One region of the Lentzea sp. genome, then DNA from elsewhere that is predicted to be linked to it. Evidence: riboswitches for the same ligand, from Rfam matches in the RefSeq annotation. Region 1 holds a riboswitch; the other holds the start of a gene.
The links. A riboswitch is a leader RNA that binds a small molecule or an ion and turns the genes downstream of it on or off. The one in region 1 is predicted to bind glycine.

Region 1 (5,268 bases):
GGACGCGGCGTTGGTGCCGTGGGCGGACGACGGGATCAGGCAGACGTCGCGGTCGGCGTTGCCGTTGGCGCGGTGGTAGGCGCGGATCGCCAGCAGACCGGCGAACTCACCCTGCGAGCCGGCGTTGGGCTGCAGCGACACGGCGTCGTAGCCGGTGACCTCGGCGAGCCAGGCCTCCAGGTCCGACACGATCCTCAGCAGACCGGCGGCGTCCTCGACGGGCGCGAACGGGTGCAGGCCGGAGAACTCCGGCCACGTCACGGGCTCCATCTCCGCGGTGGCGTTCAGCTTCATCGTGCAGGAGCCGAGCGGGATCATGCTGCGGTCGAGCGCGACGTCCTTGTCGGACAGCGCGCGCAGGTAGCGCAGCAGCGCCGTCTCGGAGCGGTGCGCGTGGAAGACCGGGTGGGTCAGGTAATCGGAGGTGCGGCGCAGGTCGGCCGGGATGCCGTCGGCGGTGTCCGCGTCGATCGCGTCCACGTCGGCACCGGTGACGCCGAAGGCCTCCCAGACGGCGACGAGGTGCGCGCGGGTGGTCTTCTCGTCGCAGGCGATCGCCACGACGTCGTCGTCGACCTTGCGGAGGTTGATGCCGGCCGCGCGGGCCTTCTCGACGACCGCGGCGGCCTCGCCGGGAACGCGGACCTCGACGGTGTCGAAGAACTCGCCGTGCACGACGTCCAGGTTCGCCTCGCACAGACCCGTGGCGAGCACGGTGGCCATGCGGTGCACGCGGGTCGCGATGGCGCGCAGACCCTCGGGGCCGTGGTAGACGGCGTACATGGACGCGATCACGGCCAGCAGCACCTGCGCGGTGCAGATGTTCGACGTGGCCTTCTCGCGGCGGATGTGCTGCTCGCGCGTCTGGAGCGCGAGGCGGTAGGCCAGCGAGCCGTCCGAGTCGACGGAGACGCCGACGAGACGGCCGGGCAGCTGGCGCTCCAGACCGGACCGGACGGCCATGTAGCCGGCGTGCGGGCCGCCGAAGCCGATCGGGACGCCGAAGCGCTGCGTGGTGCCGACGACGACGTCCGCGCCGATCTCGCCCGGCGCGCGCAGCAGCGTCAGCGCCAGCAGGTCGGCGACGACCACGGCCTGCGCACCGGCGGCGTGGATCTCCTCGATGAGCGCCTTCTGGTCGCGCACCACACCGGACGCGCCGGGGTAGGACAGCAGCACGCCGAAGAAGTCACCGCCGAGGCCCAGGCCCTCGATGCCCTGCGACAGGTCGGCGACGACGATCTCGATGCCGAGCGGCTCGGCGCGCGTCTCGATGACGGCGAGCGTCTGCGGCAGCGTGTCGGCGTCGATGACGAACTTGTCCGACTTGGACTTGCCGGCGCGGCGCACCAGCGTCATGGCCTCGGCGGCGGCGGTCGACTCGTCCAGCATGGACGCGTTCGCGACCGGTAGGCCCGTCAGGTCGCCGACCATCGTCTGGAAGTTCAGCAGCGCCTCGAGGCGGCCCTGCGAGATCTCCGGCTGGTACGGCGTGTAGGCGGTGTACCAGGCGGGCGACTCGAGGACGTTGCGCAGGATCACGCCCGGCGTCACGGTGTCGTAGTAGCCCAGACCGATCATCTGCGTCATCGGCCGGTTCTGCGCCGCGAGGGCGCGCAGCTCCGCCAGCGCCTCGGTCTCGGTGGCCGGGGCGGGCAGGTCCAGCACGAGGTCGCGCTCGTGGATCGACGGGGGAACCGCGTGCTGCGCCAGCTCCTCCAGCGACCCGACACCGATGACGTCGAGGATGCGCGCGAGCTCGGCGGGGCGCGGACCGACGTGGCGGTCGGCGAACGGGGTGCCGTGCTCGAGAGCGGCGAGCGGGATGCGGTCCTGCGTCATCAAACGCCTCCGGGGGCCTGAGGGCACACGTGTCCTGGTGCCCTCCCCGCTCTGTCCGTACCCTTCAAGGGCGCCTGAGAGGTTCACCCGTCGCGAGAACGGGCTTTCACCGTCGGCGGGACCCCGGTGCGGGGGTCCACTTTCCAGAGGCGTCTCGCTCGGGCGGTCCTGGGTGCCTGAGAGGTTCCCGGGGAGGGACTTGCTCCTTCGGCGCCGGGTTCGAGACCCGGACTCTCCCGCCTGAGTTCAGCGACTACCCGTGAAGGATACCCGCAGGCAGCCCCGCCAGTCCCCACGGACGCGACCTACGTCTCAGCGCCGAGACCGCTCAGGGCCTCCGCGACCGGGTCCTCCGGGTCGTCGCGCAGCGCCACGAGCAGGTGCCGGGTGCCCACGACGTCGTCCCCGCGCCGTGCCGCGACGAGCTTCGCCCGCTCCACCGCGCGGTCCACGGACCCGCCGGCGGGCAGTGCCTTCTCGTCCACGCCCGCCTCGCGCAGGGCCCGCGCGCCACCCGACTCCAGTTCCGGCCGGAGCCTGCGGCCCGCGGCGGTCAGCTGGTGGTCGAGCGTCAGCACGGCGGCCACCAGGTCGCGGGACGAGACGGGCCGCTTCCCGGCGACGGCGAGCCGTTCGGCCTCGGTGCGCACCGCGGTGAGCACCGGCCCGCCCAGTCCCTGGCCGCGCACGACGAGCTTCGTCAGCCAGCGCACGTACCCGCCGCCGGACTCGCCCTCCAGCGCGCCCGCCTTGCGCAGCAGCCACACCGCGGGCGCCTCCTCCGGCTCCGCCGCCTTCCGCACGGCCGCGGCCACCGCCTCGACGTCGACGCGCCGCACGACCAGCAGGTCCGCGACGCGGCCGAAGTCCAGCGCCAGCAACGCGAGCGACAGGTGGGTCGTGGTCAGCACGCCGTCGCCGGCCCGGCCGAGCGCCGCGCGGAGACAGGCGTCCAGCGCGCTGCTGGCGGGCAACTCGGTCTCGACGCGTGCGTGGTGGTGGGCGGCGCGCAGCAACGCCGTGACATCCGGTCCCGACTCGGCGGGACCGCCGTCGCCACCGGCCCAGTGCCCGGTCCCCCGTGCCATCGCCTGCGCCCGCAGCGACCGGACGTCCAGCTTGCGGCCGGGACCGATCGTGTCGGTGAGCGCGATCAGCAGGTTCTCGGTGCCGACGAAGCCGAACTCCAGCCGGAACGCCCGCTGCACGGCCGCGGCCAGCACTTTCACGACCTGCGGGGAAGGAGTGGGGGTCATGCCGGCAACGCTAGGCAGCGGCGGGGGTGGTGCGCCTCTGCCGACCGGCCACCCGGGACGGCCGGTCGGCCACGGAGATCGGGCCGGTCAGCGGGCAACCGGTCCGGGGAAGGTCAGCCCGTCGCGCGTTCGCGACGGCGGCGGGTCAGCTCGTCCTCGGTCAGCGGCGCGATCTCGACGCCGTCCGCGCGCTCGGCCGGGAACTCGTGGATGGTCCCGCTGATCTCGCGCATCGCACCGCTCACCGCGATGCCGAACACGCCCTGGCCGCCCTGCAGCAGGTCGACGACCTCTTCCGGCGACGTGCACTCGTAGACGGTCGTGCCGTCGGAGAAGAGCGTGATCTTCGCCAGGTCCTGGACGCCGCGGCGGCGCAGGTGGTCGACGGCGACCCTGATGTTCTGCAGCGAGACCCCGGTGTCCAGCAGCCGCTTCACGACTTTCAGGACCAGGATGTCCTTGAACGAGTACAGCCGCTGGCTGCCCGAGCCGTGCGCCATCCGCACCGTCGGGGCGACGAGCCCGGTCCTGGCCCAGTAGTCGAGCTGCCGGTAGGTGATGCCCGCGACCTGACACGCGGCGGGACCCCGGTACCCGACTAGCTCGTCCGGCAGCGAGGAGTCCGGGAACAGCTCGCCCTGCTGCCCGGATCCGGCCCTCAAGGGCGCTTCCTCGACCACGCCTGCCTCCCCTCGAGAACGGCCACGAAACTCGATGGCCGTCAAGCCGCCGCGTCAGCTCTCGCGAACCGGCGACGTCCACTCGAGTTCGACGGTAGGACCGCTCCGAGGGCAGGTCAACGCGACGCGCGGGGAGGATCGACCCTCAACCTCAAGTAGAGAGTCACGGCGTCACCCGAAGTAGGACGTTCAGGTGACGTTTAGTGATCGTTTAGCCGTCCGATTGTGCGGAAAGTAGCCCGATGGGGCGACACGCCGACGGAGGACGACGGCGTCGAGCGAGACGAAGAGCGACAGGCACCACAACCCGGATGCCTGCGCCCGGCCGTGCTCCTACGTGTCCGCTCCCCTGAAGTCCTCGGGCGAAACCGAGTCGAGGAACTCGCGGAACTTCTCCACCTCGTCCTCCTGCTCGTCCGGGATGATCAGGCCCGCCTCGGCGAGCACCGACTCCTCGGCGTGGATCGGCACTCCCACGCGCAGCGCCAGCGCCACGGAGTCCGAGGGCCGTGCGGACACCCGCACGTCGCCGTCGAACACGAGCTCGGCGAAGAACGTGCCCTCCTGGAGATCGGTGATCCGCACCTGCTCGAGGTTGCGGCCCAGCGCTCCGATGACGTCCTTGAGGAGGTCGTGCGTCAGCGGCCTGGCCGGCCGGACGCCCTGCTGCTCGAGTGCGATGGCCGTGGCCTCGACGCTGCCGATCCAGATCGGCAGGTACCGCTCACCCTCGGTTTCCCGGAGCAGGAGGATCGGCTGGTTCTGGGGCAGCTCCACCCGGACGCCCACGACGCGCATCTCACTCATCGGGTCTCGCCTCCCTCTGACTCGTTGGGGAGTACCCGGCTCACTCCGAGCATCCCCCGGCGTATGCGTTCGACGCTACCCGCCAAGCGGGCCGTGTGCTCAATCGTTGCGGGTTGAACGTGATCAAGACGATTGACGCAGACCCGCTCTCACCAACAACGCGTGCAACGAGGTGAAGAGGTCAGCCAATTCCCGGACCGTCTCGGGATCCGAGAACGACTTCAGCGCGACGACCTCGTGGTCCGCTGCAGCGCGGACCGCGCGCAGGTGCTCGCGCTCGACGCCGAGCCCGGTCATCGTCCGGATCGTGCGGAGCGCGGTGATGTCGTCGGTGGTGAACCGGCCACCGGGGCCGGGGCGCAGCAGACCGTCGCGTTCCAGCTGCGTCAGCTGGTCGGCGCTCATCCCGGTCCTCGCCAGCAGGTCCGCGCGCGACACGGAGCCCGAGTCCACCGGGGCGGAGTCGAGCTGGTCGCGGATGACCTTGAGCGGCAGGTACCTGTCGCGCTGCGCGGACAGCACGAACCGCAGCCTCTCGACGTCCGCCGGGCTGAACTGGCGGTAGCCGGAGGCGGTGCGTGCCGGGCGGACCAGCCCCTCCGCTTCCAGGAAGCGGATCTTGGAGATGGTCACGTCGGGGAACTCGGGGCGAAGCCGTTCGAGCACCGCCCCGATGCTCAGCA
Region 2 (5,268 bases), on a different contig from region 1:
CAGGGACCAGAAAGGGCGCCACCAGACGGTGGCGCCCTTTCTGCACAAGTAGCAATGCCAAGGCGAGCCACGCGAAGCCGAAGGCGAGCCGTCCGCGATGCCGAAGGCGAGCCCAAGCGATGGCGCAGCCGAGCAGTCCCGAGCAAAGCGAGGCGCAACAAACAACGCAACAGCAAGCCGCCCAACGCAATAGGCGTGCCATCAACCCACAAGCGGCGCTGGACGGGCTCCTTTGGGAGTGCCGGGGGTGTGGGGGCGGAGCCCCCACGATCAGAGCGTCGAGTACAACGGGTGCTTGGCCGCCAGCACCTCAACCCGAGCCCGCAACTCCTCCACAGCAGCCCCGGGCTTCAACGCCTCAGCGATCACATCAGCAACCTCGACGAAGTCCACCTCACCGAACCCGCGAGTGGCCAACGCCGGCGTACCGATCCGCAACCCGGACGTCACCATGGGCGGCCGAGGGTCATTGGGAACCGCATTCCGGTTCACCGTGATCCCGATCTGGTGCAGCACGTCCTCAGCCTGCTTCCCGTCCAACTCGGACGAGACCAGGTCGACCAGCACCAGGTGCACATCCGTGCCGCCAGTCAGAACCTTGACCCCGGCAGCAGCAACGTCACCCTGAGACAACCGGTCGGCCAGGATCCGGGCCCCCTCCAACGTCCGCCGCTGCCGATCAGCGAACTCGGGCGAGGCCGCGTGCTTGAACGCCACGGCCTTGGCCGCGATCACGTGCTCCAGCGGCCCGCCCTGCTGCCCGGGGAACACCGCCGAGTTGATCTTCTTGGCGATGTCCGCGTCGTTGGACAGGATCACGCCGCCACGAGGCCCGCCGAGGGTCTTGTGCGTCGTGGTCGTGGTGACGTGCGCGTGCGGCACGGGCGACGGGTGCAGTCCGGCGGCGACGAGGCCGGCGAAGTGCGCCATGTCCACCATCAGGTAGGCGTCGACCGAGTCCGCGATGCGGCGGAACTCGGCGAAGTCCAGCTGGCGCGGGTAGGCCGACCAGCCGGCGACGATCAGCTTCGGGCGGTGCTCGGTGGCCAGGCGCTCGACCTCGGCCATGTCGACCAGGCCGTCGGAGTCGGCGACGTGGTACGGCACGACGTTGTACAGCTTGCCGGAGAAGTTGATCCGCATGCCGTGGGTCAGGTGGCCGCCGTGCGCCAGGTCGAGCCCGAGGATCGTGTCGCCGGGCTGCAGCAGGGCGAACATCGCGGCCGCGTTGGCCTGCGCGCCCGAGTGCGGCTGGACGTTGGCGAAGCCGGCGCCGAAGAGCGCCTTGATGCGCTCGATGGCCAGGCGTTCGACGACGTCCACGTGCTCGCAGCCGCCGTAGTAGCGGCGGCCGGGGTAGCCCTCGGCGTACTTGTTGGTCAGCACCGAACCCTGGGCCTGCAGGACCGAGACGGGCGTGAAGTTCTCGGAGGCGATCATCTCGAGGGTGCCCTGCTGGCGCGCCAGCTCGGCGGCAACGGCCTCGGCGACCTCGGGGTCGTACTCCGCGAGGGAGGCGTTGAACTGCTCGGACATCTGGAAGATCTCCCTACTTGGCGCGCTTGTAGAACGGAAGTGCGACGACCTCGACCGGCTGCTTCTTGCCGCGGACGTCCACCAGCAGAGGGGTGCCCGGCTCGGAGCTCGCGCGGGACACGTAGGCCATGGCGACGGAGTAGCCGAGGGTCGGGGACAACGCGCCCGACGTCACCTCGCCCACGACCTCGTCACCGTTGAGCACCGCGTAGCCGTGGCGCGGCGCGCGGCGCTCGGGGGTCTTCAGGCCGACCAGGACCGAGTCCACACCGGACTCCGAGACCTTCGCCAACGCGTCGCGGCCCACGAAGTCGCCCGGCTTGTCGAGCTTCACGACCCGGCCCAGGCCGGCGTGGTAGGGCGTCAGCGACGTCGTCAGCTCGTTGCCGTACAACGGCATCCCGGCCTCGAGGCGCAACGTGTCGCGGCAGCCGAGCCCGCACGGCTTGAGCTCGTGCGCCTCGCCCGCGGACAGCAGCGCCGCCCACACGGCGGACGCGTCGGCGGGCGCCACGAAGAGCTCGAAGCCCTCTTCACCGGTGTAGCCGGTGCGGGCCAGCAGGGCGGGGACGCCCGCGACGGTCGACGGGTACGAGGCGTAGTACTTGACCGTCGACAGGTCGGTGTCGGTCAGGCCCGACAGGATCTCGACGGACTTCGGGCCCTGGATCGCGATCAGCGCGTAGTCCGTCGAGGAGTCCGTCACGACGGTGTCGAACCCGGCCGCGCGCTCGACCAGGGCGTCCGCGACCACCGCGGCGTTGGAGGCGTTCGCGACGACCATGAACTCCTCGTCGCCCAGGCGGTAGACGATGAGGTCGTCGACCACGCCGCCGTCGGCCTGCGTGATCATCGTGTAGCGCGCCTTGCCGACGGCGAGCGCGGAGATGTGGCCGACCAGCGCGAAGTCGAGCGCCTCGCCGGCCTGCGGTCCGGTCAGGACGATCTCACCCATGTGCGTGAGGTCGAACAGGCCCGCGGACGTGCGCACCGCGTGGTGCTCCGCGAGCTCGCTCGAGTAGCGCAGCGGCATCCGCCAGCCCGCGAAGTCGGTGAACATCGCGCCGAGCTGCTCGTGCTCGGCGTTCAGAGGCGTGAGGCGGGACATCAGAACGCTCCTCCAGGGTGCGCCGAAGAGCCGGACGTGGCCGGCTGAGGCAGCAGAAGAATGACACGGTCCATCGGAGACTCCTCGTCTGAGAGAGCCTCCCCCTCTGTCATGAGCCTGAGAGCTTCGCCGCGCGGAACGCGACTTGCACCGTGGGCGAGGCCGATGGGCCTGCTTTCCAGAGTTGCCTTCGTCGTGCGGTAGGGGTACCTGAGAGATTCCGGGGAGGAGTTGCTCCTTCGGTGCCCGCTGTCCGGCAGATCGGGGACAGGGGGACTCTCCCGCGCGACATCGACGGCCGTGTTCAGTTGTCAGCCCCAGACGCTAGCAGGCCAAACGTCACAACGGCACGCCCTGCGCGGTCTTCTCGACCACTTTGCGCTCCGCCCAGAACGACAGGAACGGGATCGTCCCGGCGAGCAGCACGAGTGCGGTGCCCTTGATGGACCAGCGCAGCTTCAGCGCGAGGTCGACGGAAAGCACCAGGTAGATGGCGTAGAGGAAGCCGTGGATCGGGCCCACGACCTTCATCGCCCCGCCCATGTCCGCGGCGTACTTGAGCACCATCGCCACGACCAGGAGCAGCAGGAAGACACCGACCACGTAAGCCATGACCCGGAACCGGGTCAACGCACCCTTCATCTGCCCGCCTTCGCTCAACGACCGTCCCGCGCGTTGAGGTCCGCGAGCATGCGGTTGTAGGCCGCGAGCTCCGCGTCTTCGTCGTCGTCGAAGTGCTCGACAGGCGCGGGTTTGACGGCGTCAACGGTAGTCACCGGCCGGGGAGCGGGTGCAACCGGCTCCGGTGCGGAGAGAGCCCCGTCACGGTTCTGGCGCGCCAGGCGGCGGAACCGCCACACCATGAAGAGGGGGAAGAGGCCGAAGAGCGGCCACTGGAGCACGTACCCGAGGTTCTGGAACGTGCCGCTGGCGGACTCGAAGCGCTGCCACTGCCAGTACGCGAGCCCGCAACACAGGACCAGCGCCGCCAGACAGGCGAACGCGATCAACAAGCGTTGGGGAGTAAGGAGGCCGCGCACGACCTCCACACTACTTGGGTGAGGCCTCCTGATGGAGGCCACCCTGTGGGGGTCCGGGGGCTCGCCCCCGGCTGGGGCGTGGGGGCTTGGCCCCCTCAAAAACACGCGGAACGATCTCGGTGAGCGCGTTCCGCGAACATGGGGCCCCGATCGTGGAGCCCCCGTTCCTTCCTACGCCACGCCGTCCCGGCGCTGCCTCTGCAGACGTGCGACGCACCAGGCCGCGGCGGAGCCACGACGAAGGTGCTGGAGAACCGTCATCGGTCCCAGGCGCCTCCCGAGGTCGGCAGGAGTCAGGCCGGCAGCGCGGTAGTCGAGCGCGCGCTGGTCCAACGGGCTGATGCCCGCGTCCCACCACTGCTCGGCCTCGCTGACGTCACCGACGAGCTGCCAGTAGCTCGCTGCGGCGGCGAGCAACGCCTCGGGTGCCTCCGGCGCCCGCTTGCGCATCGCGGCCACGTAGGCCGGATCCGCCGAGTCGACCTTGACCAAGCCACGCGACCCGCTCCGTGCGGCACCCCGCTGCACGGGGATGCCTGGCGCCGAGGGGGGAGCCTCAGCGAGCCACGCGTTCTTGATCCGGTTCACCTCCTGCATCTCTGCGTCATCAGACCGTTCAGCCGCCCACTGCTTCAAGAGCTCGTGGACCCCGGAGTCCTCGACCATCCATGCCTCCTCGTCGGTCGGGGATCGGCCATTGCAGCGGAAGGTATTCGGTAGGTCTGACAATCACCAGACCCTGAATCCTCAGAACACCCGTTACCAGTGCGTGATTGGCCGCATTCCACCCGTCCGGCTCAACGCGAACGGTCGTACGTGACCGTGCGTCACTAGCGGATCGGGGTCGCCGCGCCGAACAGGCTCCTGATGAACGTGATGATCGACTCCGCGCCCTGCCGCAGCCAGCCGAGGACCTGCTGGACCGCCGAGGCGGACTGCTCGGGCTGGGTGATCAGGAGGAACAGCACCAGCGCGACGCCCGCCAGCACTAGCACCTTCTTGAGGTTCACAGGTACCTCTCCGTCCATGTCGCTCACAGCTGAGGCGGCGGACCGCCGTGTCACCCGATATGCTCCCTCATTCACCCGTGCGATGAACAACGACCACGCCCAACCGGGGCGAGGTTCCACCAGCGGCACACGCCTGCACTGCGCCCGATGTCACCCGAATGGCGGCTAAAGAGGTCTCTGCGCAGCGCCGATGTCCTGGGCACGAGGTGAACACGGACTCCCTCGCATCCCACAGCTTGGACGAAGACTGGTGCACCGGGCCTCACCCGGATGCCGAACCTCCGGCATCACGCTCAGTCACGCCGTCGTGGCGCAATAAATGCGCCACCGACCATTCATCCAATTACTCCGGACCGACGCAGTTCCATAATTTCGTCCTCCGCCACACCCATGTCCGCGAGCACTTCCCCGGTGTTCGCCCCGGTCTCGACCGGAGGGGTCGGAACCGCGGTGGGCGTGCGGTCGAACCGGGGGGCCGGCGCCGGGTGCACCGCGCCGGAGACGTCCACGAACGTGTCGCGCGCCGCGTTGTGCGGGTGCCGCGCCGCCTCGTCCGGGGCCAGCACCGGCGCCA

Region 2: it holds a riboswitch for glycine, as region 1 does, so the genes downstream of both, gcvT (glycine cleavage system aminomethyltransferase GcvT) here and gcvP (aminomethyl-transferring glycine dehydrogenase) in region 1, are expected to answer to the same signal.

The regions. Positions count from the first base shown of each region.
Region 1 covers NZ_DASVFL010000372.1:36,175-41,442, forward strand. Annotated here, with positions in the region: gene gcvP (aminomethyl-transferring glycine dehydrogenase) at 1-1,842, opposite strand, end outside; glycine riboswitch at 1,996-2,091, opposite strand; gene VF330_RS39385 (Clp protease N-terminal domain-containing protein) at 2,148-3,098, opposite strand; gene VF330_RS39390 (MerR family transcriptional regulator) at 3,212-3,778, opposite strand; gene VF330_RS39395 (bifunctional nuclease family protein) at 4,112-4,585, opposite strand; gene VF330_RS39400 (MerR family transcriptional regulator) at 4,709-5,268, opposite strand, start outside.
Region 2 covers NZ_DASVFL010000106.1:46,857-52,124, forward strand. Annotated here, with positions in the region: gene glyA (serine hydroxymethyltransferase) at 271-1,536, opposite strand; gene gcvT (glycine cleavage system aminomethyltransferase GcvT) at 1,550-2,644, opposite strand; glycine riboswitch at 2,744-2,831, opposite strand; glycine riboswitch at 2,833-2,938, opposite strand; gene VF330_RS13435 (DUF3817 domain-containing protein) at 2,984-3,286, opposite strand; gene VF330_RS13440 (hypothetical protein) at 3,301-3,684, opposite strand; gene VF330_RS13445 (helix-turn-helix transcriptional regulator) at 3,856-4,350, opposite strand; gene VF330_RS13450 (hypothetical protein) at 4,515-4,694, opposite strand; gene VF330_RS13455 (CaiB/BaiF CoA-transferase family protein) at 5,030-5,268, opposite strand, start outside.